3 regions of the Corynebacterium sp. UMB0012 genome follow, and region 2 is predicted to be linked to each of the others. Evidence: riboswitches for the same ligand, from Rfam matches in the RefSeq annotation. Region 2 holds a riboswitch; each other region holds the start of a gene.
The links. Region 2 has a riboswitch for thiamine pyrophosphate ahead of thiC (phosphomethylpyrimidine synthase ThiC). Riboswitches for the same ligand answer to the same signal wherever they lie in the genome.

Region 1 (7,146 bases), on a different contig from region 2:
CGCCACGGCAACAAGGGTGTTGTGGGCAAGATCCTGCCGCCAGAGGATATGCCGTTCATGGAGGACGGCACCCCGGTGGACATCCTGCTTAACACCCACGGTGTGCCGCGTCGTATGAACATCGGCCAGGTCCTCGAGGTTCACTTGGGCTGGCTGGCACATGCCGGCTGGAAGGTTGACACCGAGGATCCGAAGAACGCCGAGCTGCTCAAGACCCTGCCGGAAGAGCTCTATGACGTTCCTGCGAATTCCTTGACCGCCACCCCGGTCTTCGATGGTGCTACCAACCACGAGATCGAGCGCCTGCTGGCTTCTTCCCGTCCGAACCGCGACGGCGATGTGCTGGTGGATGAGCATGGCAAGGCCACGCTTTTCGACGGCCGCTCGGGCGAACCGTACAAGTACCCGATCTCTGTCGGCTACATGTACATGCTCAAGCTGCACCACTTGGTCGATGAGAAGATTCACGCCCGCTCCACTGGTCCTTACTCCATGATTACCCAGCAGCCGCTGGGTGGTAAGGCCCAGTTCGGTGGCCAGCGCTTCGGTGAGATGGAGGTGTGGGCAATGCAGGCATACGGCGCTGCCTACACCCTGCAGGAGCTGCTGACCATCAAGTCCGATGACGTCGTCGGCCGCGTGAAGGTCTACGAAGCCATTGTTAAGGGCGACAATATTCCAGATCCGGGCATCCCTGAGTCCTTCAAGGTGTTGCTCAAGGAGCTGCAGTCCCTGTGCCTGAACGTGGAAGTTCTCTCCACCGACGGCACGCCGATGGAGCTGTCTGGCTCTGATGACGATGACATGGATAGCCCATCGCTTGGCATTAACCTGTCCCGCGATGAGGGTTCTTCCGCTGACATCGCCTAGTTAGTTTCTTGGTCCACTGCGGGGAAATCCCCGCGGCTGGGCATAAACGTTTCATTCATAAAAAGCCATCAATTCCTCGACAACGAGGATGAAAGGGAGACATTACGTGTTTGACGTAAATCTCTTCGACGAGCTCCGCATCGGTCTGGCCACCGCAGACGATATTCGTCGCTGGTCCAAGGGCGAGGTCAAAAAGCCCGAGACCATTAACTACCGCACCCTGAAGCCGGAGAAGGACGGTCTCTTCTGCGAGCGCATCTTCGGCCCCACCCGTGACTGGGAGTGCGCTTGTGGCAAGTACAAGCGCGTCCGTTACAAGGGCATCATCTGTGAGCGCTGTGGCGTTGAGGTGACCAAGTCCAAGGTTCGCCGTGAGCGCATGGGCCACATCGAGCTGGCCGCTCCGGTAACCCACATTTGGTACTTCAAGGGCGTTCCTTCCCGCCTGGGCTACCTGCTGGACCTGGCTCCGAAGGATCTCGAGCGCATCATCTACTTCGCGGCCAACATCATCACCTCCGTGGATGAAGAGGCCCGCCACAACGACCAGTCCACCCTGGAAGCAGAGATGCTTCTGGAGAAGAAGGACGTTGAGGACGATACCGAGTCCGAGATCGCCGAGCGCGCCTCCAAGCTGGAGTCTGATCTGGCTGAGCTGGAAGCAGCCGGTGCTAAGGCAGATGCCCGCAAGAAGGTACAAAACGCTGCTGATAAGGAGATGCAGCACATCCGCGAGCGCGGCGAGCGCGAAATTGCCCGCCTTGATGAAATCTGGAACACCTTCATCAAGCTGGCTCCGAAGCAGATGATCATCGATGAGACCATCTACGAAGAGCTGGTTGACCGCTACGAGGATTACTTCACCGGCGGCATGGGTGCAGAAGCCATCCAGACCCTGGTCCGCAACTTCGACCTCGAGGCTGAGGCCGAGGAACTGCGCGAGATCATCAACAACGGCAAGGGCCAGAAGAAGATGCGTGCCCTGAAGCGCCTGAAGGTCGTTGCTGCCTTCCTGCGCTCCGGCAACGATCCGGCCGGCATGGTGCTGGATGCCATCCCGGTTATTCCGCCAGAGCTGCGCCCGATGGTGCAGCTGGACGGTGGCCGCTTTGCTACCTCCGACCTGAACGACCTCTACCGCCGCGTGATCAACCGCAATAACCGTTTGAAGCGCATGATCGATCTGGGTGCGCCAGAGATCATCGTGAATAACGAGAAGCGCATGCTGCAGGAATCTGTAGACGCGCTCTTCGATAACGGCCGCCGCGGCCGTCCGGTTACCGGTCCGGGCAACCGTCCGCTCAAGTCCCTGTCTGACTTGCTCAAGGGCAAGCAGGGCCGCTTCCGCCAGAACCTGCTGGGTAAGCGCGTGGACTACTCCGGCCGTTCCGTTATTATCGTTGGTCCGCAGCTGAAGCTGCACGAGTGTGGTCTGCCGAAGCTCATGGCGCTCGAGCTATTCAAGCCGTTCGTCATGAAGCGCCTGGTAGAAAATGACTACGCGCAGAACATCAAGTCCGCCAAGCGCATGGTTGAACGCCAGCGCCCAGAGGTGTGGGACGTTCTGGAGCAGGCCATTTCCGAGCACCCAGTGATGCTCAACCGCGCACCTACGCTGCACCGCCTGGGTATTCAGGCCTTCGAGCCGAAGCTGGTTGAGGGTAAGGCTATTCAGCTGCACCCGCTGGCTTGTGAGGCGTTCAACGCCGACTTCGACGGTGACCAGATGGCAGTCCACCTGCCACTGTCCGCTGAGGCTCAGGCTGAGGCTCGCGTCCTGATGCTGGCGTCCAACAACATTCTGTCCCCGGCATCCGGTAAGCCGCTGGCAATGCCACGTCTGGACATGGTTACCGGCCTGTACTACCTGACCATGGACAAGTCCGAGGACGAGATCGGCGGCAACGGCCGCTTCCGCGAGGCAGAAGAGGACAAGCCGGCTACCGGCGTCTTCTCCTCCTACGCTGAGGCCCTCATGGCCTATGACCGCGGCACCGTTGGTCTGCAGGCTCCGATCAAGGTCCGCATCGATCACCTTCGCCCGCCGAAGGAGATCGAGGAGGAGCAGTTCCCAGATGGCTGGTCCAAGGGCCAGGCATGGATGGGCTACACCACCATTGGCCGCGTCATGTTCAACGAGCTGCTGCCATGGAACTACCCGTACCTCGAGGGCATCATGGTCCGTAAGGGCGGCGGCTCCGGCAACAAGGTTCTCATCGGTGACGTGGTCAATGACTTGGCCAATAAGTACCCGATGATCACTGTTGCTCAGGTGCTGGACAACATGAAGGATGCCGGCTTCTACTGGGCAACCCGTTCCGGCGTGACCATCACCATGTCTGACGTTCTGGTTCTGCCGAATAAGACCGAGATCCTCGAGTCTTATGAGAAGGAAGCAGAGCGCATCGAGCGCAAGTACTGGGAGCAGGGCGCCCTGACCGAGCGCGAGCGCTACGACCGCCTGGTTGAGCTGTGGAAGGACGCTACCGACACCGTCGGTGAGGCCGTCGAGAACATGTACCCGGATCACAACCCGATTCCGATGATCGTGAAGTCTGGTGCGGCCGGTAACATGCGTCAGATCTGGACGCTGGCCGGTATGAAGGGCATGGTTGTGAACTCGCACGGTGATTACATCACCCGTCCGATTAAGACCTCCTTCCGCGAAGGCCTGTCCGTGCTGGAGTACTTCAATAACTCCCACGGCTCCCGTAAGGGCCTGGCCGATACCGCGCTGCGTACCGCTGACTCTGGCTACCTCACCCGCCGTCTGGTTGACGTGGCCCAGGACGTCATCGTCCGCGAAGAAGACTGTGGCACCCGCCAGGGTGTCCGCGTCCCAATCGGCGAGGAGTCTGGCGACAAGGTTGTTCTCTCCGAGCTGTGGGAGACCTCTGCATCCGGCCGCGTTCTCGCGACCGATGTCAAGGACGCCAACGGCGAAGTCGTGGCTGAGGCCGGCTCCGACCTCACCGAAGAGCTCACCCAGAAGCTGCTGGATGCCAAGGTTACTGAGGTCAAGGTTCGCTCCGTGCTGACCTGCCAGACCCCGGCTGGCGTGTGTGCCAAGTGCTACGGCAAGTCCATGGCTTCCGGCCAGCTTGTCGATATCGGCGAGGCCGTCGGCATCGTGGCTGCGCAGTCCATTGGTGAGCCGGGTACCCAGCTGACCATGCGTACGTTCCACCAGGGTGGTGTCGGTGGCGATATTACCGGCGGTCTGCCGCGTGTTCAGGAGCTCTTCGAGGCCCGTAATCCGAAGAACCGCGCTCCTATCGCTTCCGTTGACGGCACCGTCTCCCTGTCCGATGAGGGCAACTTCTGGACCCTGACCATCACCCCGGATGACGGCTCTGATGATGTGGTCTACGAGAAGCTCTCCAAGCGTCAGGGCCTGGCTCAGGTTCGTCGCCCGATGGAGTCCAACCCGGACGCCATGATTGAGCGTTCCCTCAAGGACGGCGACCACGTTGAGACCGGTGACCGCCTCATGCGTGGTGCGGCTGACCCGCACGACGTGCTCGAGGTCCTCGGTCGCCGTGGCGTGGAGCAGCACCTCATCAACGAGGTGCAGGCTGTGTACCGTACCCAGGGTGTGGCTATCCACGATAAGCACATCGAGATCATCATCCGCCAGATGCTGCGCCGCGGCACCGTCATCGATGCCGGTACCACGGACTTGCTGCCGGGTAACCTCATTGACCTCTCTGAGGCTAAGCAGCTCAATGCTGCCCAGGTTGCAGAGGGCGGCGAGCCAGCTCAGCTGCGCTCGGAGATTATGGGTATTACCAAGGCTTCCTTGGCTACCGAGTCCTGGCTGTCCGCTGCATCGTTCCAGGAGACCACTCGCGTGCTTACCGACGCCGCTATTAACAAGCGCTCCGATAAGCTCATCGGCCTCAAGGAGAACGTCATCATCGGTAAACTCATCCCGGCCGGTACGGGTATCTCCCGCTACCGCAATATCTCCGTCAAGCCGACCGAGGCTGCGCGCAACGCCGCATACTCGATTCCGACTTACGGCGATTCCATCTACGGCGATGACGGCTTCGGTGAATTCACCGGCGCTTCCGTCCCGCTGGATGAGGACTTCACCTTCTAACGTGCAGTTCAATTTGCGTTAACGCGGGAAATAAATGGCCCCGCCTTCCTGAACGATAGGAAGGCGGGGCTGTTTCGATGTCTAGGGAGCACCGCTAGACTGCTTTGCTAGTATGAATGCAGCTTTTGGCCAGACACCTTTAAAGGAGTGCGGCCTAAGTTATTGAAAACTGCACACTTCACGGGTGCTTGCGCGCTGCTCTGTTTTGCAGCTGTGTCGGGCTGAGATGCCGCCAGATGCGCGGTGAACCGTTGAACCTGATCCGGATAATGCCGGCGAGAGGGAGGAAATTTTGACTACTAATACACGTGCGTCTGCTGCCCCGAAGCGCAGCCTGAACTGGCGCGTGGTCGATATTGTGGTGGCGTCCGTTCTAGGCGTGGCTTGTGGCTTTGTGTTCTTGGGGTGGAATGCAGTGGGCTATGCCTGGTTTGAGGCCATGGACGCTGTGACTCCAGGCCTCGGCGGTATCGCTACGGGTATCTGGCTTATTGGCGGTGTGCTTGGTGGTCTGATTATTCGCAAGCCAGGTGCGGCTGTCTATGTGGAGGTTCTTGCCGCAACCGTTTCTGCAATGCTGGGCTCCCAGTGGGGCCCTAGCACCCTGTACTCGGGCTTGGCACAGGGCATTGGCGTGGAAATCATCCTGGCCATCTTCCTGTACCGCAAGTTTGGCCTGGGAGTATCCATTCTGGCCGGCATGGCAGCTGGCTGGGGTGCCTTCATCCTGGAGCTGTTTACCTCCGGCAACCTGGCTCGTTCCTTCGAGTTCAAGCTCATCTACTTTGTGACTCTGAACATCTCCGGCGCTATCTTGGCCGGTGCGCTGGGTTTCTTCGTGGTGAAAGCCCTGGCTAAAACCGGTGCCCTGGATCGCTTTGCCGCAGGCCGTGAACAGCGCGCTTAGGGCGTGTTGTGTCCGTGTCTGATTGTGCATCATTGGCGGGAAACGCCACCAAGATAACAGCCCGAGGATTCGGCTGGACTCATGCCGGACGCAGCGAACCGGCGCTATCCGATATTGACCTGATCATCGAGCCGGGAGAACGCGTGCTTTTATGCGGCGACTCTGGATCGGGAAAGTCTACCTTCCTTGCGGCGATGGCCGGAGTGCTGGGTTCCGATGAGGAAGGAACCCGCACTGGTGAAATTCTCTTAGAAGATTCCACCGGCATGGTGGAGGAGCCCGGACGTACCATCCCAGTGGGGCTGGTGCTTCAGGATCCGGATTCGCAGGTGATCTCCGCGCGCGTTGGCGATGACATTGCTTTCGGCTGCGAGAACCTGGCGTATCCGCGCGAGGAAATCTGGCGCCGTGTGGCCGCAGCCAAGGAACTGGTGGGTCCATTCGTGGATCTGGATTTTCCCACCGAGCGGCTCTCCGGTGGGCAGAAGCAGCGCTTGGCGCTCGCCGGCGTCATCGCTATGGGGGCGGGCGTGGTGCTTCTCGATGAACCCACGGCCAACCTTGACCCCGCCGGCGCACGCGATGTGGTGTGCGCCGTGGCTAGGCTGGTGGAAGAAACCAGCGCGACGCTCGTGGTGGTAGAGCACCAGCACGCGGCGTGGGACGGCGTACTCGACCGCGCAGTGGAGCTGGACCGCGGGCGCATCGTGGCCGATACTTCCTTCACGGAGGTGGCTCAGCGCCGCCAGGTCTCTGGCCTGCCGCAGGCGCGCCGCCTTGGCGAGGCCGAGCTTGCGCAGCGCGAAGCCGCACTGTGGAGCACCGACCTCGTCACGCGCTATGGTCCGCCCCGCACGATTGCGCTGCCGGCGGGAGCCTCCACGGTCATTACCGGGCCGAATGGCGCGGGTAAGTCCACCTGGTTGATGACCATGGCTGGGTTGTTGCCGGCTGAATCAGGTGAGATTGGGGTCGCCGATTTCGTGCGTCGCGGGGTCAAGGGGTCGCCGCTGCGCTGGAAATCGCGCGAGCTGGCGGACCGCATTGGCTTTGTCTTCCAGAACCCGGAGCACCAATTCGTCGCCCGCACGGTGGCCGAGGAGCTGCGGGTTGCGCCCAAGGTGATGCGCGTCGACCCGCCGGAGGAGAGGATCGCGCAGCTGGTGGAATCACTGCGGCTGGAGCATCTCTTGGAGGCCAACCCGTTTACGCTCTCGGGCGGCGAGAAACGACGCCTGTCGGTGGCCACTGCCTTAGTGACCGCGCC
Region 2 (7,146 bases):
CCAGCGAGCCAGGTTCCTCCAGCAGGAGCAGCGAAAGCGGGTCGGTGGCCACGGTAGCCAGAGCGCCGCGGGTGTGCAGCTCCTCGATGATGGTGGAGGGATCAAAGATATCGCCCTCGGTACCGGTGTAGGCGATTACTGCGCCGATGAGATCCTCGCCCACGAGGCCTTCGCGCAGGTCTACGATTTCTACCTCGAGGTCAATCGCGCGGGCGCGCTCCGCGGCCACGGTAAGCACCTGCGGGTGCAGGCGAGAATCCAGCACCACGCGGCGACCCTTCTTTACCGCGCGGGACATAAGTCCCACGGCTTCCGCGGTGGCGGAGGCCTCATCCAGCAAGGATGCATTGGCGATGGGCAGACCGGTCAGGGACTCAATCATGGTCTGGAAGTTCAACAGCGCTTCAAGACGACCCTGGGAGATCTCTGGCTGATACGGGGTATAGGCGGTGTACCATCCCGCATCTTCCAATAAACCGCGGCGGATGACCGCGGGGGTGAGGGTGTCAGAAAAGCCTTGTCCGTAGAAGGACTTCAGCACGGTGTTCTGGTTGGCGTATTCCCGCAATGTAGCCTGTGCCTCATCTTCCGAGAGTGCCTCAGGAAGCTGAGGCAGTTCTGCGGCGCGGATCTTTGACGGAATGGCGGCATCGACCAGCGCGTCCACGCTGTCGTAGCCTACCTTCGCAAGCATGGTGGCCTGCTCCGCAGAATCCGGCCCTAGGTGGCGGGAGATGAATTCCATGTCAGTGAGACTCCTTAATGGGGGACAATGGCTGTAACCGCCCCAATTATATGTTTAGCAATGGGTGAACCGATCCCCCTTTGGAAACTTTTATGCAGCGCGTCACTGTATAGAACTGCGCCCAGTGCGCTCACCATGGGCTTAGGGGCAAGGCACCCTCAACACCTCGAATAAAAGGGGATGGATTAGTCCGGTGATTGTGGATCCATCACCCCCACTTAGCACCCCAGACATAGCTAAAGCCTCTTAGCCCGCAGTGGGGCTAAGAGGCTTTAAGCGGCGATAGAACCTTTAGACTTCGAGGTCTGCTTGGAAGTCTGCGGTCTGCAGGCGATCCTTGATGGTGGTGATGAAGCGGCCTGCGTCCGCACCGTCAACTACCTGGTGGTCGTAGGTGAATGGCAGGTAGCACATCTGGCGGATGGCGATGGCGTCCTGGCCGTTCTCGTTGACAACAACCGGGCGCTTTTCGATAGCCGCGGTGCCCAGGATGCCGGCCTGTGGCGGAACCAAGATCGGGGTATCGAGCATGGCGCCCTCGGAACCGATGTTGGTCACGGTGAAGGTAGCACCGGTGAGATCGTTCGGCTTCAGCTTGTTATTGCGGGCCTTATCAGCCAGCTCTGCAATCTGCTGAGCGATCTGCGGCAGGGTCATGTCCTGCGCCTTGTGGATAACCGGGGTGAGCAGGCCCTTCGGGGTGTCAACGGCGATAGCGATGTTGACGTCCGAGTGGTAGGTCATCTCCTTGGTCTCTGGGGTATAAGACGCATTGACGTTCGGGTGGGAGACCAGAGCCTCGGCGGTAGCCTTCACGATGAATGGCAGGAAGGACAGGTTGGCACCGTGCTTGTCGATGAACGCCTGCTTGTTCTTCTTGCGCATATCCCAGATGGCAGTCATGTCGACTTCCTGGACGTGGGTAAGCTGCGCGGAAATCTGCAGCGCCTCGACCATCTTGGCGGCGGTGATTTCGCGGATGCGGTTGACCTTCTGGGTGGTGCCGATGAGCTCCTGCTTGGCCGGATCCACGGACTTGGTGGACCAACGTGCGCGTGGGGAGTTATCGGACTGTGCGCCAGACTTGGCAGGTGCATCGCCCTCGCCAGCAGCGGCGAGCACGTCCTGCTTGCGGATGCGACCGCCCACGCCGGTGCCCTCAACGGTGTTGAGGTCTACGCCGTGCTTTTCAGCCAGCTTGCGTACCAGTGGGGTGACATAAGGAACGTTGTCGCCATTGTTGACCTTGGCAGAGGTGTTCAGGGAGGAATCCTGCTTGGATTCCTTCTTTTCCTCAGCCTTCGGTTCTGGCTTCTTCTCTTCCTTTTCTTCGGCCTTTGGCTCTTCCTTCTTTTCTTCCTGTGGCTCTGGCTTGGCCTCGGAGGAGGATGCGGTGGCGTTTTCGTCGCCGATGCGGGCGATGACTTCGCCGACCTCGATGGTGTCGTCCTCGTCTGCGAGGATTTCTACCAGGGTGCCTGCTACTGGGGAAGGAATTTCGGTGTCGACCTTGTCGGTGGAGACCTCGAGCAGTGGCTCGTCTACCTCGACGGTGTCGCCAACGGACTTGAGCCACTGGGTGATGGTGCCTTCGGTGACGGACTCGCCGAGTTCTGGCATTTCCACGTCGGCTGCGTCACCGGAGCCGCCGTTGGAGGAGTCAGCCTTTGGCTCTTCCTTTTCTTCGGCCTTTGGCTCTTCCTTCTTTTCTTCCTGTGGCTCTGGCTTGGCCTCGGAGGAGGATGCGGTGGCGTTTTCGTCGCCGATGCGGGCGATGACTTCGCCGACCTCGATGGTGTCGTCCTCGTCGGCGAGGATTTCTACCAGGGTGCCTGCTACTGGGGAAGGAATTTCGGTGTCGACCTTGTCGGTGGAGACCTCGAGCAGTGGCTCGTCTACCTCGACGGTGTCGCCTACGGACTTCAGCCACTGCGTGATGGTGCCCTCGGTGACGGATTCGCCGAGTTCTGGCATTTCCACGTCGGCTGCGTCGCCGGAGCCGCCGTTGGAGGAGTCAGCCTTTGGCTCTTCCTTCTTTTCTTCTGCCTCTTCCTCGCCCTTGTCAGCGGAGGAGTCGTTGGATGCGGAGCCTGCCTCATCCTCGTCACCGATGATGGCGATGACCTCGCCGACCTCGATGGTGTCATCCTCGTCAGCCTTAATTTCAATAATGGTGCCGGCTACGGGGGAGGGGATTTCGGTATCGACCTTGTCAGTGGAGACCTCGAGCAATGGTTCGTCGACCTCGACGGTGTCGCCTACGGACTTGAGCCACTGCGTGATGGTGCCTTCGGTTACGGATTCGCCCAGCTCGGGCATCTCAACGGAGTTCGCCATGAGTTATAAGACTCCTCGAAAGTTGGAAGTGTTCTATCGCTACCCGACAATCTTACAGCGTGATGCTCACCCTCGTGCAGATGTGGGGTGAGTAACTACCCTCCTTCCGGGTAAGCTAGGGAATTATGTTCAACCCTTTCCGCCGCAACAAGTCCAGATCGTCACTGCGACCACCCCGCGGACCGGGGGAGACCATCCGCCCGGAAGACGCGCAGGATCTGCAACAATGGGCCGCCGGAAAGGTATATGTAGAGGCCTTTGTGGAACCGGAAACTGTAGTCAATGAGATGTCCGTTGTCGTTGTGGATGAACACGGCGATTTTATCCGGCGCCGTATTGGCGGGCCGAAAGGAATTGATGCGGTGGCCAAACTTTTGAGCTGCGATATTTATGACGTGGAAGAAACCGGCTATCCGCAGCGCATGCGCGATCGCATGGAAAGGCAGCGCATCTTGCGCAAAAGGGAAGAACAAAGGCAACGCCGCGCCCGATTTGAGCGCGGCGAAAATCCCGATACAGGGCGAGAGCTAAGCTAGGTCAGCATCCTCGCGTAAATAAATTTGAGACCCGTTGCGGCGGAATTCGGCGGATTTTTCCTGCATACCTTCCTGTGGTGCTGGGCCGTGGGCTGCCGCACGGACCTGGTCGCCCAGCGTCGGCATGCCCAGCTCGGCCATTTGCCCGCCGAACATCTCGCGGATGTCTTGGCTAATGCGCATGGAGCAGAACTTCGGCCCACACATGGAACAAAAGTGTGCGGTCTTTGCTGGCTCAGCAGGCAACGTTTCATCGTGATAGGCCTGCGCGGTCTCTGGGTCGAGGGAGAGCGCAAATTGGTCATTCCAGCGAAATTCAAAGCGGGCCTTGCTCATGGCATCGTCCCAAGCGCGGGCGCCTGGATGTCCCTTGGCCACGTCCGCTGAATGCGCCGCAATCTTATAGGTAATGACGCCAGTTTTTACATCATCGCGGTTGGGCAGTCCCAAGTGCTCCTTCGGCGTGACATAGCACAACATGGCTGTACCACCCATTGCGATATGGGCGGCACCGATGGCGGAAGTGATGTGATCATAGCCAGGGGCGATATCGGTAACTAGAGGGCCGAGGGTATAGAAGGGGGCATCTGAAGCCCAGTCCTGTTCGAGTTCGTTGTTTTCTTGAATCATGTTGAGAGGCACGTGTCCGGGGCCTTCCACCATGACTTGGACGTCATACTCCCAGGCGCGGCGGGTAAGTTCGCCGATAGTCTTTAGCTCTGCAAATTGGGCGGCGTCGTTAGCATCGGCAAGGCTGCCGGGGCGCAGGCCGTCGCCAAGCGAAAATGCAACATCGTATTGAGCGAAAATCTCGCATAGCTCATCGAAGTGCTCGTACAGAAATGACTCTTTGTGGTGAGCAAGGCACCATCCCGCCATGATGGAGCCACCACGGCTGACAATGCCGGTCACGCGATTGCTTGCTAGCGGTACATACGCCAAGAGCACACCGGCGTGAATGGTCATATAGTCCACACCCTGTTCGCATTGCTCGATGACGGTATCGCGGAAGATTTCCCAGGTCAGATCCTCTGCCACGCCATTGACCTTTTCCAATGCTTGGTAAATGGGCACGGTGCCAATGGGAACTGGGGAATTGCGGAGGATCCACTCGCGGGTGGTGTGGATATCGTCACCAGTGGAAAGATCCATCACGGTGTCCGCGCCCCACTGGGTAGCCCAGCGCAGTTTGGACACTTCTTCCTCGATGGAGGAGGTAACCGCGGAGTTACCAATATTGGCGTTGATTTTGGTGAGAAATTTTCGCCCAATGATCATGGGCTCAGACTCGGGGTGGTTGACATTATTAGGGATAATGGCGCGGCCGCGAGCTACCTCAGCGCGAACGAATTCCGGATCGCAGTGCTCACGCAGTGCTACGAATTCCATTTCGCGGGTGATGATTCCTTGGCGAGCGTAGTGCATTTGAGTTACGCGGCGCCCGGGCTGAGCCTTAAGCGGCGGGCGCTTAGAGCCTTTCCACTCTTGGGAAGACGCCCCGCGGCGCTGTGCGGCACGTCCATCGTCAGCCAGCTCGCGGCCGCGACCGGCGTACTCTTTGGTATCTCCGCGCTCGCTAATCCACTCGCTGCGCAGGGCCGGTAGCCCCACTTCAGGTGCGCATTCTGGCCCACGCGTGCGGTAGACGCGGAAGGGCTCATTGGGGCCTTGTGGGGAATCATCCAGTTGGATTTCGGTCTCTGGAACTTCTAGACCGTCGTGGTGAATGGGGGAATAGGAATGCTTAGGGTGGTTTTCTGGGGCAGCCGTCATGGCAAGCGCTCCTCTCTTCCTTCGTAGGTATTAACCAAACAGGTTCGAACGGTCTATGCGCAGCTTTAGCGCACTCTCAGCCCGTGCTCGGGCACCCGTGGGGACGCAGATCACCCTATAACAATCGTCTCGCATAGCGCAGAGCTTTCGCCATTTGGGTGGAGACGTATTTGTCGAGGTGAGGTAGTAGGAGCCTTGGTGGCACAATTCAACAGGAAACTTTCAGGTACCTGACACCCGGATCCAATATCGGCATTCCATACTTAATTCATGCGTTTGAGAGAGCGCATGCGAGAGAGATAGAGAGAACCCCTCCTGTTTCCAGAGGGCGGCTGCATTAGCCGATACATGGAAACACCTTGTAGAGAGACGCCAGCGGCCCTCGGACCAGATTCGGTTCGAGGGCCGTAGGCGTCTTCATGTGTTTAGCAGATGGTGGCGCCGGCAGCGGCTAACTCTTGCAACGCGGCTTCGCCGCGTGCTTCGTCCACTGGGGAGCAATACTCACGCAGTACTCGGACGGTAAAGCCCTCTTTAAGGGCGTCGGCAGCCGTGGCACGCACGCAGTGATCGGTGGCAATGCCCACGATATCCACGGCGTCTATGTGGCGCTCGCGCAACCAGTCGGCGAGCAAGGTGCCGTTCGCAGCGCCCTCGAATCCGGAATAGGCGGCGGTGTATTCGCCCTTGCGGAAGTAGGCTTGCGCCGGCCCGATGGCCTCATGCATGGCTGCCCCGTGGGACTCGGCTACGCAGTGCACCGGCCAAGAATCGACAAAATCCGGGTCCGTAGAAAAGTGAGAACCCGGATCGATGTGCCAATCCTGCGTGGCTACGACGGTTTCGTAATCCCGTTGCAGGGTAGCGATTTTTACAGCGACCTCGTTGCCCCGCTCGGTGCCTAAGGCGCCGCCGGGGCAGAAGTCATGTTGCACGTCAACGATGATTAAAGCAGGCTTCATGCTTCTAGGATTCTAAACGCACTAAGCCTGTTGTGGTGCTACTTTAATTCAGCAATCTCGCGCAAGGCGGCAACCACCGTGCGGGTGGGCACGCCGGTGCCCATCTTTGGGGTGTATCCATAAGCGCCCGTGGTGTTGAAGGAAGGGCCAGCCACATCGATATGGGCCCATTCGATTCCCTCGCCCACGAAGTGCTGGAGGTAGGTGCCGGCGTATTCCATGCCGCCCTCACGCTTGGCGTTGATATTGCGGATATCGGCGCTGGCAGATTTCACTGATTCTTCGTGTTCTTCCAGGAGCGGCATGGCCCAAGCCTTCTCGCCCACCTCGCGGCCGATCTCGGCCATGCGATCGCGGAATTCTTCCGAGCCCATCACGCCGGCGGTGCGCTCACCCAGGGCGACCATCTGGGCGCCGGTCAAGGTCGCGGTTTCGATGAGGAAATCGGGGTTGTCCTCGCTGGCGCGCGCAATGGCGTCGGCAAGCACGAGGCGTCCCTCCGCGTCAGTGTTGAGAACCTCGGAGGTAATGCCGCCGTAGTGGGTGATGACGTCACCCGGGCGGGTAGCATCGCTGCCCGGCATGTTTTCCGCCAGTGGCAGGGTAGCGGTGATGCCCACCTTCAGGTTCAGCTTTGCTGCGGCGATGATGGCTGCGGCCATTGCAGCGGAACCGCCCATGTCAGAAATCATGTCCCACATCTTGGCGCCCGGCTTCAGGGAAATTCCGCCGGTATCAAAGGTAATGCCCTTGCCCACCAAAGCGACGTGTCGCTTGGCTTTCTTCGGCTTCC
Region 3 (7,146 bases), on a different contig from region 2:
TAGAGGAAGATATTTACCGCGAGAACATGGTCTTTGGCTCTTTCGCCGCGGGTGAGATGGGTACTTACTTCATTGGTTATGCCAAGGACCCAGAAAACGTCATGGAGCGCCTGCGCAATATGTTCATTGGCAAGCCGGAGGGAAACTACGACCGCATCTTGGACTTCTCCACTGCGCTTACAGGCACCAATTTCTTTGTGCCCAGCGCGGATCTGATGAAGAACTTCGACGAGCTGCCTCCGGCCTAAGGGCCGCCCGCCTTACGGCCGGCCGCCTAACGCCGGCCCCCGCGGTTGCGGTGGGCCAACCCAAATTGCACCGAGTCAATCATCCCGAGCGTCATAAGGGCCTCGCGGAGGGCAAATTGGAAGGTCCACAAGCGGCGGAAGACTGGGTCGAATCCAGCGGCCGCTGCCTCCCGTAGGTGCCCATCAAAAAAGGATCGCTGCTGGCGCAGGGACTCCAGGTAATGGGTGCCCACGTGTGTTTCGGACACGATGCGCAGGTTGGAGTTCTTATCTACTAGCTGGTGCATCTCGGTGGTGAGCGGATAGTCCAACCCCGGCCACACATAGGCTCGCAAAGCCTGAAGCGAGGCCCTACCGGCCTCAGTCATCGACTCGGTCGCCACGATGGACTGGATTCCTGCCCGGCCATCAGGCGTCAAGAAGCGGTCGACTGCGCGGATGTACTCCTTGCGCTCACTAGCGCTGAGTTGTTCTACCTTTTCTACGGTGACGATGGCGTCATAGTGCCCGTGCCACTGCTTGGGGTTCGGGACGACGCCGGGAATGCGCTCGACATGGATGGAATCGTCTGCTCCCTCGAATACGAGGGCCTCGCGCATGTGGCTCATTTGGTCCACATCACTTGTCAAAACGTCCACTGTAGCGCGCCGCTTAGTCGCCCGCATCGCGGGCTGCATTCCGGCAGCCGGGTACACCAACAGGTGGGTTCCGGCGCCGGTACGGGTAGCGTCTAGCAGCCAATCCGCTGCGCGGCGCTGCGCATCTCCTAGGTCATCCCTGTCCACACTCGTGGGCTCACTCAGCGTCGTGACATCGACGAAGTGGCTCTTCGGCTCCTTGCGCCCAGCCTTAGGGCTATAGCTTTCCACCGTTTCCCTAATGGTGGTCGGTACGCCACTGGAAAATATCCCACCTACATGGCTTAATCCATCGCCGGCATAGAGCCGAACCAATTCCAGAGGCAGCTCCCCTGGCTCCGACTTACCAGCACCTAGCATCTTGGCTTTGGGAAGGTAACCCACTCCCAATAGGCGGCCGAGCACCTTTACCAGCTGCGAGGAAGAGGTAACGGTCCACTCTCCTGCCATATAACTTTCCGCAAATCCCAGCCAACCGCTAGCGGCAATGCGCTCAAACAAGGCATCATGCCCCACCTTGAGATCTGGTCCGCCTTCGGCTTCGAGGTCTAGTTCTAGTCCGGCATCATCGCAGGCCTTGGCAAATTCAGCCTCTGCCCGGCGGGCTTTCATTCCAGGCCAACGAGGTGCGGGCACCGTAGCCACATTGGGCCAGGATTCTGCATCGATAGAGCTCAAATGCTCAGGGCGGGTAAAAGTCATAATGCCAGGTGCGCTCCTTGGTGGGCGGAGGAAGTCACTATCTGGAACAACCTTAGTCAGCTTTGTGCGCACCCCGGTTTAGGCGCTCCGCACAGCCGCGCCGGTTCTTCCCACGGAAACCGCAACGCAGCGGCGGAAGTTTATCAGTCATTAAGTATGCGCGTTCTGTTTGAAGTGTTTAGACTGTATGGGTACTAAACATTAGCTTTCTTAAGGAAGGTCGCATTAAATCCATGACTGATACCCCTTATCGTCCTAACGGCGGCCGTCACCACGTCGTCGTGGTTGGCGCCGGCTTCGGTGGTCTCAACACCGTTCAGAAGCTGAAGAACGCCGATGTGGAAATCACCCTCATCGATAAGAAGAACCACCACCTGTTCCAGCCGATGCTGTACCAGGTAGCAACCGGCATGATTTCTGCCGGTGAGGTTGCCCCTTCCACCCGCCAGCTGCTGCGCGATCAGGACAACGTCCACTTCGTCAACGCTGAGGTAACTGATATCAACCTGGCGGATCAGACGGTGACCGCCGAGCAGGACGAGTTCTCCCGCACCTATGCTTATGACTCCCTGGTTGTCGCCGCAGGTTCCGGTCAGTCCTACTTTGGCAACGACCACTTCGCTGAATTCGCCCCAGGCATGAAGACCTTGGACGATGCTTTGGAGCTGCGCTCTCGCATCATCTCGGCGTTTGAAAAGGCTGAGCTTACCGACGACCCCGCAGAACGCGAGCGCCTGCTCACCTTCATCATCGTTGGTGCTGGCCCAACCGGCGTTGAGCTCACCGGCCAGATTGCCGAATTGGCAAACCGTACCCTCAACGATGTCTACTCCAACTACGGCACCACCTCTGCCAAGATTTACCTGCTCGATGGCGCCCCACAGGTACTGCCGCCATTTGGTAAGCGCCTAGGCCGCAAGGCTCAGCGCACCTTGGAAAAGGAAGGCGTACAGGTGCACCTGAACGCTATGGTGACCGATGTAACCGCGGACACCGTCACCTACAAGGACATGAAGACCGAGGAGGAGACCACCCTGACGGGTGCTACCAAGATCTGGTCTGCTGGTGTGGCCGCTTCCCCGCTGGGCAAGATGGTTGCAGAGCAGGCTGGCGTCGAGGCAGACCGCGCAGGTCGCGTCTCCGTGAACGAGGACCTGACCGTGGGCGAGCACAATAACGTCTACATGGTCGGTGACATGATCTCCCTCAACCGCCTGCCGGGTCTGGCACAGGTTGCAATCCAGGGCGGCGCGCACGTCGCTAAGCTCATTCAGGCCAAGGTGGACGAGGAATCTACCGCTAATGAGAAGGAAGCCTTCGACTACTTTGACAAGGGCTCCATGGCCATCGTCAAGCGCTTCAACGCCGTCGTTAAGCTGGGCAAGACCGAGTTCGGTGGCTTTGCCGGTTGGGTAGCATGGCTTGGCCTGCACCTGACCTACGTTATTGGTCTGCGCAGCCGCTTGGCCGTGCTGGTTAACTGGGCAACCAATATCCTCTCCCGCGATCGCGGCAATCTGGAGATCACCACCCAGCAGCGCATCGCACGCAATATCATTAACAAGAACGAGAAGTAATACCTCCTCGCTCGCATCGCCGCCCCACCTGCTGCAAAGCAGGCTCTGGGCGGCGATTTTTATTTTCCTGGGCGATCTGCTGCTAGCGCCGGCGATGCCACTGCTGGGGCGACCGAACGCCGATTTTCGCACATAGTTTCCGTGACCTTTGTTAGGCTAAGACACGCAACATGGGGTGCCGCACATGGTGCGGCTGAGAAATACCCATCGAACCTGCACTCAGTTAGAACTAGCGAAGGGATAGTTGTGGATTATGCTTTTCTGCGCGCACACGACGCTGTGCGCGAGTCCACGCCGCTTATTCAATGTTTGACCAATAGGGTCGTCAGTAACGTCACCGCCAATGCCCTGCTGGCCATCGGGGCTAGCCCGGCGATGGTCGATACGCCGGAGGAATCGCGCGAATTCGCGCAAGTAGCCAGCGGCGTACTCATCAATTGCGGCACGCCCAGCTCCGAGCAATACGGCGGCATGCGCGAGGCCATCGCTGGGGCGAGGTCCGCGCAAACCCCTTGGGTACTCGATCCGGTAGGCGCCGGCGGCCTGAGCCAACGCACCGAATTCATGCGCGAAGTGCTGCCACTTGGCCCGGGCGCAATTCGTGGCAACGCATCAGAAATCATCGCCCTCGCAGGTACCGGGCAGGGCGGCCGAGGCGTCGAATCTACCGATGGCGTGGAAGCCGCCTTGGACTCGGCAGTAGCACTTTCCCGGGATACCGGCGCCGTCGTGGCTATTTCCGGCCCGCGGGATCTTATCGTCCATGTCGGCGATACAACGCGTGCCGTCTACCTCGAATCGGGGCACCCGATGCTCCAGAACGTCATCGGTACGGGCTGCTCGCTTGGTGCTATCTGCGCCGCATATCTGGCAGCGTGGGAGGATCCTTTCGAAGCGATTATCGCCGCCCACGCGCACGTTGGCGCAGCAGGTAGCGTGGCCGCCGAAAAACACCACGCCCCCGGCTCCTTTGCCGTTGCTTGGCTGGATGCGCTCTACGATGTTCCGACCGCGGATATCGAGGGCCTGGTCAAGCTCACTGACCTAGAGGAGGTTTAAGTGTCTATTGACTGGACGCTCTACCTGGTCACCGATCCAGATCTGGCTGGCGGGCGAGACAACGTGGTCCCCATCGTGCAGGAGGCTGTACGCGGCGGTGTTACCGTTGTCCAGCTCCGGGACAAGGAAGCTAGCGATGAACAGATCGAGCGCACCGCACGCGAATTGCTTGACGTACTGGGCGATGTCCCGCTATTCATCAATGACCGCGTAGAGGTGGCAGCAAAGCTCGGCTGCCACCTGCACATTGGGCAGGATGATATGGCTTTTCGCGAGGCCCGAGAGAAGCTGGGTGAGGGACAGCTTATTGGCTTATCCATCGGCAGTAACGAGGAGCTTGCTGCTATTGCGGACGATGCGCGCCCAGACGTCATCGGCATCGGGCCCGTGCATTCGACTGCAACGAAGAAAAACGCCCCAGCCGGCATGGGTACGGCTGCGGCCGCAGCACTCGCTCACGCCGCATGTGAGCGTGGCATCGAGTCCGTCGCCATCGGCGGAATCAAGACCCATAATGCGCACGAGCTGGCGGGCAGCGAGTTTGCCGGAATCTGCGTAGTCAGCGACATCATGGCGGCCGAGGACCCCGCAGCAGCCGCCGCCCACCTTAAGGAGGCTTTCCATGGCTAAAGGCATCTATCCCCGAGTACTATCCATTGCCGGTACTGATCCCACCGGCGGAGCCGGCATTCAAGCCGATTTGAAATCCATCTCTGCCGCAGGCGGCTACGGTATGAGCGTCGTGACGGCGTTGGTGGCTCAAAACACTCAGGGTGTTCGCAGCGTCCACATACCACCGGTGGACTTTCTGCAGGAGCAGCTAGACTCCGTCATCGACGATGTGGAGATTGATGCGGTAAAGATTGGCATGCTTGCCGACGCCGCCATTACCGCCAAGGTCGCAGACTTCCTGCGGCGCCTGCCGGACGATGTCCCCGTGGTACTTGATCCGGTCATGGTGGCTACCAGCGGAGATCGCCTGCTGGAGAAGGAAGCAGAACAGGCCGTGCGCGATCTCTGCTCCCAGGTGGATCTCATCACCCCGAACTTGAAGGAATTGGCAGTCCTTACCCAGACGGACGAGGCGAGCGACCTAGAAGAGGCGATTGCCACGGCAAAGGAGTGGGCAAAGGCTGCTAATACCGCGGTCGTCGTCAAGGGCGGGCACCTTCATGCCGACATCGCCGACAATGCGGTGGTCAATGCGGATGGGTTGGTACACCGCGTTGCCGCAAGCCGAGTGGACACGAAGAATACGCACGGAACTGGCTGTTCCCTTTCTTCTGCCCTAGCCACCCGCCTGGGAGCCGGCGATAGCCCCGCGGCAGCTCTGGCGTGGTCCACCCAATGGCTGCACGAGGCGATTGCTAATGCGGATGCGCTTCACGTGGGCAAGGGACACGGACCCGTGGACCATCTGCACCGCTCGCAGCGTCTCATGCAGGCGGCCTCTACCCTGCCTCAGCCGTACTTATCCGGCAAGCTGGTAGAACCGGAAAGCGTCGACCAGCCCCGCGTTCCCGCGGCCGGCCCGCATACGCAACGCCTGTGGAACCTAGCCGGGGATCACTGGGAGGCGATCAAGGCGCTGCCCTTTATTCGGGCCTTGGGCACGGGAGCGTTGGAAAAGGATGCCTTTGGCTTCTACCTCGACCAAGATGCCCAGTATCTGAATGCTTATTCCAAGGCATTGGCTCGCCTCGCCAGCCAAGCCCCGGAAGCGGCACAGCAACTGCACTGGGCTGAGGGAGCGCATGATTGCTTGGCGGTGGAGGCCGAGCTGCACCGGGGCTGGCTCGAGAGCGATATTACGACTGCAGCCTCCCGGGTAACTAGCGCCTATACGGATTTCCTGATCCGTTCGACGCACACGGATGACTACGTGGTGGGCGCTGCGGCGGTACTGCCCTGCTACTGGCTATATGCAGAAGTAGGCCTCCACCTCGCAGAATTTGATTCCCCCGAACACCCCTATCACTCATGGCTCTCCATGTACGGCGGCGAGGACTTCCTTAACGGGGTTCGCGCGAGCCTCGACATCGTCGAACAAGCCCTCGCCGGGGCGGATGAGTGCACCCGCCTCCGGGCCGAGCGCGCCTATATCACCGCCAGCCACCATGAGGTCGACTTCTTCGACCAAGCCGATAGGCGCTTTTAGGCCAGCAAGTCCGACCCAGGGCGCGAAAGAACGGCGACTAAGAAGGTGGAATGCTCCGAGAAGAGCTTCATGTCCCACGAGGAGAAAGTGAAGTCGACTCGGTAGCCCACCTTCTGCGCCATGTCGAGGAAATCAGAAAATTCCCAGCCACGGCCCTCGCCGAAGCCGGTGACGAGGCGACCACCGGGCTTGAGAGAATTATAGATATTGCGCAGAGCGGGCTCGCGGCCTTCCTTTGCTAGAAAGCCCATGACATTGCCGGCAGACACGGCGATATCAAAGGGACCTTCTGGCACCTCTTCCTCGCACAGGTCTCCCACGAACCATTGCCCCTCTGAGAAATCGTGCTCAGCGTGCTCGATGAGAATGGGGTCTACGTCGACGCCTACAACGCTATGGCCACGGCGAAGCAGCTCGCCGCCGACGCGGCCGGTGCCACAGCCGGCATCGAGGATGGTGGAGTTGCGCTCCACCATGGCGTCGATAAGCCGGGCCTCGCCATTAATGTCTTTCCCCTGTGCGGCAAGCACCTTCCATTTGCGGGCAAAGTTATGAGAGTGCTCGGGATTAGCTTCGGTTACTTCTTTCCACGTAGGCATAGATTCGATTATATTACCCGGCATCGGTGTAAGATTTACCCGCTGCGTAAAATCGCCGCCTGCCCATTGGGAAAATACCCGCACAACCGCGCAAAGGAGGCTGAAAAGATGCCATCCGTACCTTCGCCCTTTAGGGGCCGCAAGAAACCCGAGCCTCCTAGTAAG

Region 1: linked by a shared signal. The riboswitch ahead of QP324_RS02160 (ECF transporter S component) and the one ahead of thiC (phosphomethylpyrimidine synthase ThiC) in region 2 are both predicted to bind thiamine pyrophosphate.
Region 3: linked by a shared signal. The riboswitch ahead of thiM (hydroxyethylthiazole kinase) and the one ahead of thiC (phosphomethylpyrimidine synthase ThiC) in region 2 are both predicted to bind thiamine pyrophosphate.

The regions. Positions count from the first base shown of each region.
Region 1 is NZ_JASOKQ010000003.1:19,499-26,644, forward strand. Features, by position in the region: gene QP324_RS02150 (DNA-directed RNA polymerase subunit beta) at 1-870, shown strand, start outside; gene QP324_RS02155 (DNA-directed RNA polymerase subunit beta') at 977-4,972, shown strand; TPP riboswitch at 5,143-5,275, shown strand; gene QP324_RS02160 (ECF transporter S component) at 5,265-5,879, shown strand; gene QP324_RS02165 (ABC transporter ATP-binding protein) at 5,894-7,146, shown strand, end outside.
Region 2 is NZ_JASOKQ010000007.1:9,104-16,249, forward strand. Features, by position in the region: gene gcvP (aminomethyl-transferring glycine dehydrogenase) at 1-745, opposite strand, end outside; gene sucB (2-oxoglutarate dehydrogenase, E2 component, dihydrolipoamide succinyltransferase) at 1,037-3,082, opposite strand; gene QP324_RS04895 (oxidoreductase) at 3,208-3,618, shown strand; gene thiC (phosphomethylpyrimidine synthase ThiC) at 3,610-5,391, opposite strand; TPP riboswitch at 5,390-5,500, opposite strand; gene QP324_RS04905 (isochorismatase family protein) at 5,817-6,353, opposite strand; gene QP324_RS04910 (leucyl aminopeptidase) at 6,392-7,146, opposite strand, start outside.
Region 3 is NZ_JASOKQ010000022.1:1,109-8,254, forward strand. Features, by position in the region: gene QP324_RS09805 (Dyp-type peroxidase) at 1-248, shown strand, start outside; gene QP324_RS09810 (class I SAM-dependent methyltransferase) at 275-1,588, opposite strand; gene QP324_RS09815 (NAD(P)/FAD-dependent oxidoreductase) at 1,822-3,165, shown strand; TPP riboswitch at 3,327-3,424, shown strand; gene thiM (hydroxyethylthiazole kinase) at 3,412-4,224, shown strand; gene thiE (thiamine phosphate synthase) at 4,225-4,854, shown strand; gene QP324_RS09830 (bifunctional hydroxymethylpyrimidine kinase/phosphomethylpyrimidine kinase) at 4,847-6,382, shown strand; gene QP324_RS09835 (bifunctional 2-polyprenyl-6-hydroxyphenol methylase/3-demethylubiquinol 3-O-methyltransferase UbiG) at 6,379-6,981, opposite strand; gene QP324_RS09840 (magnesium and cobalt transport protein CorA) at 7,090-7,146, shown strand, end outside.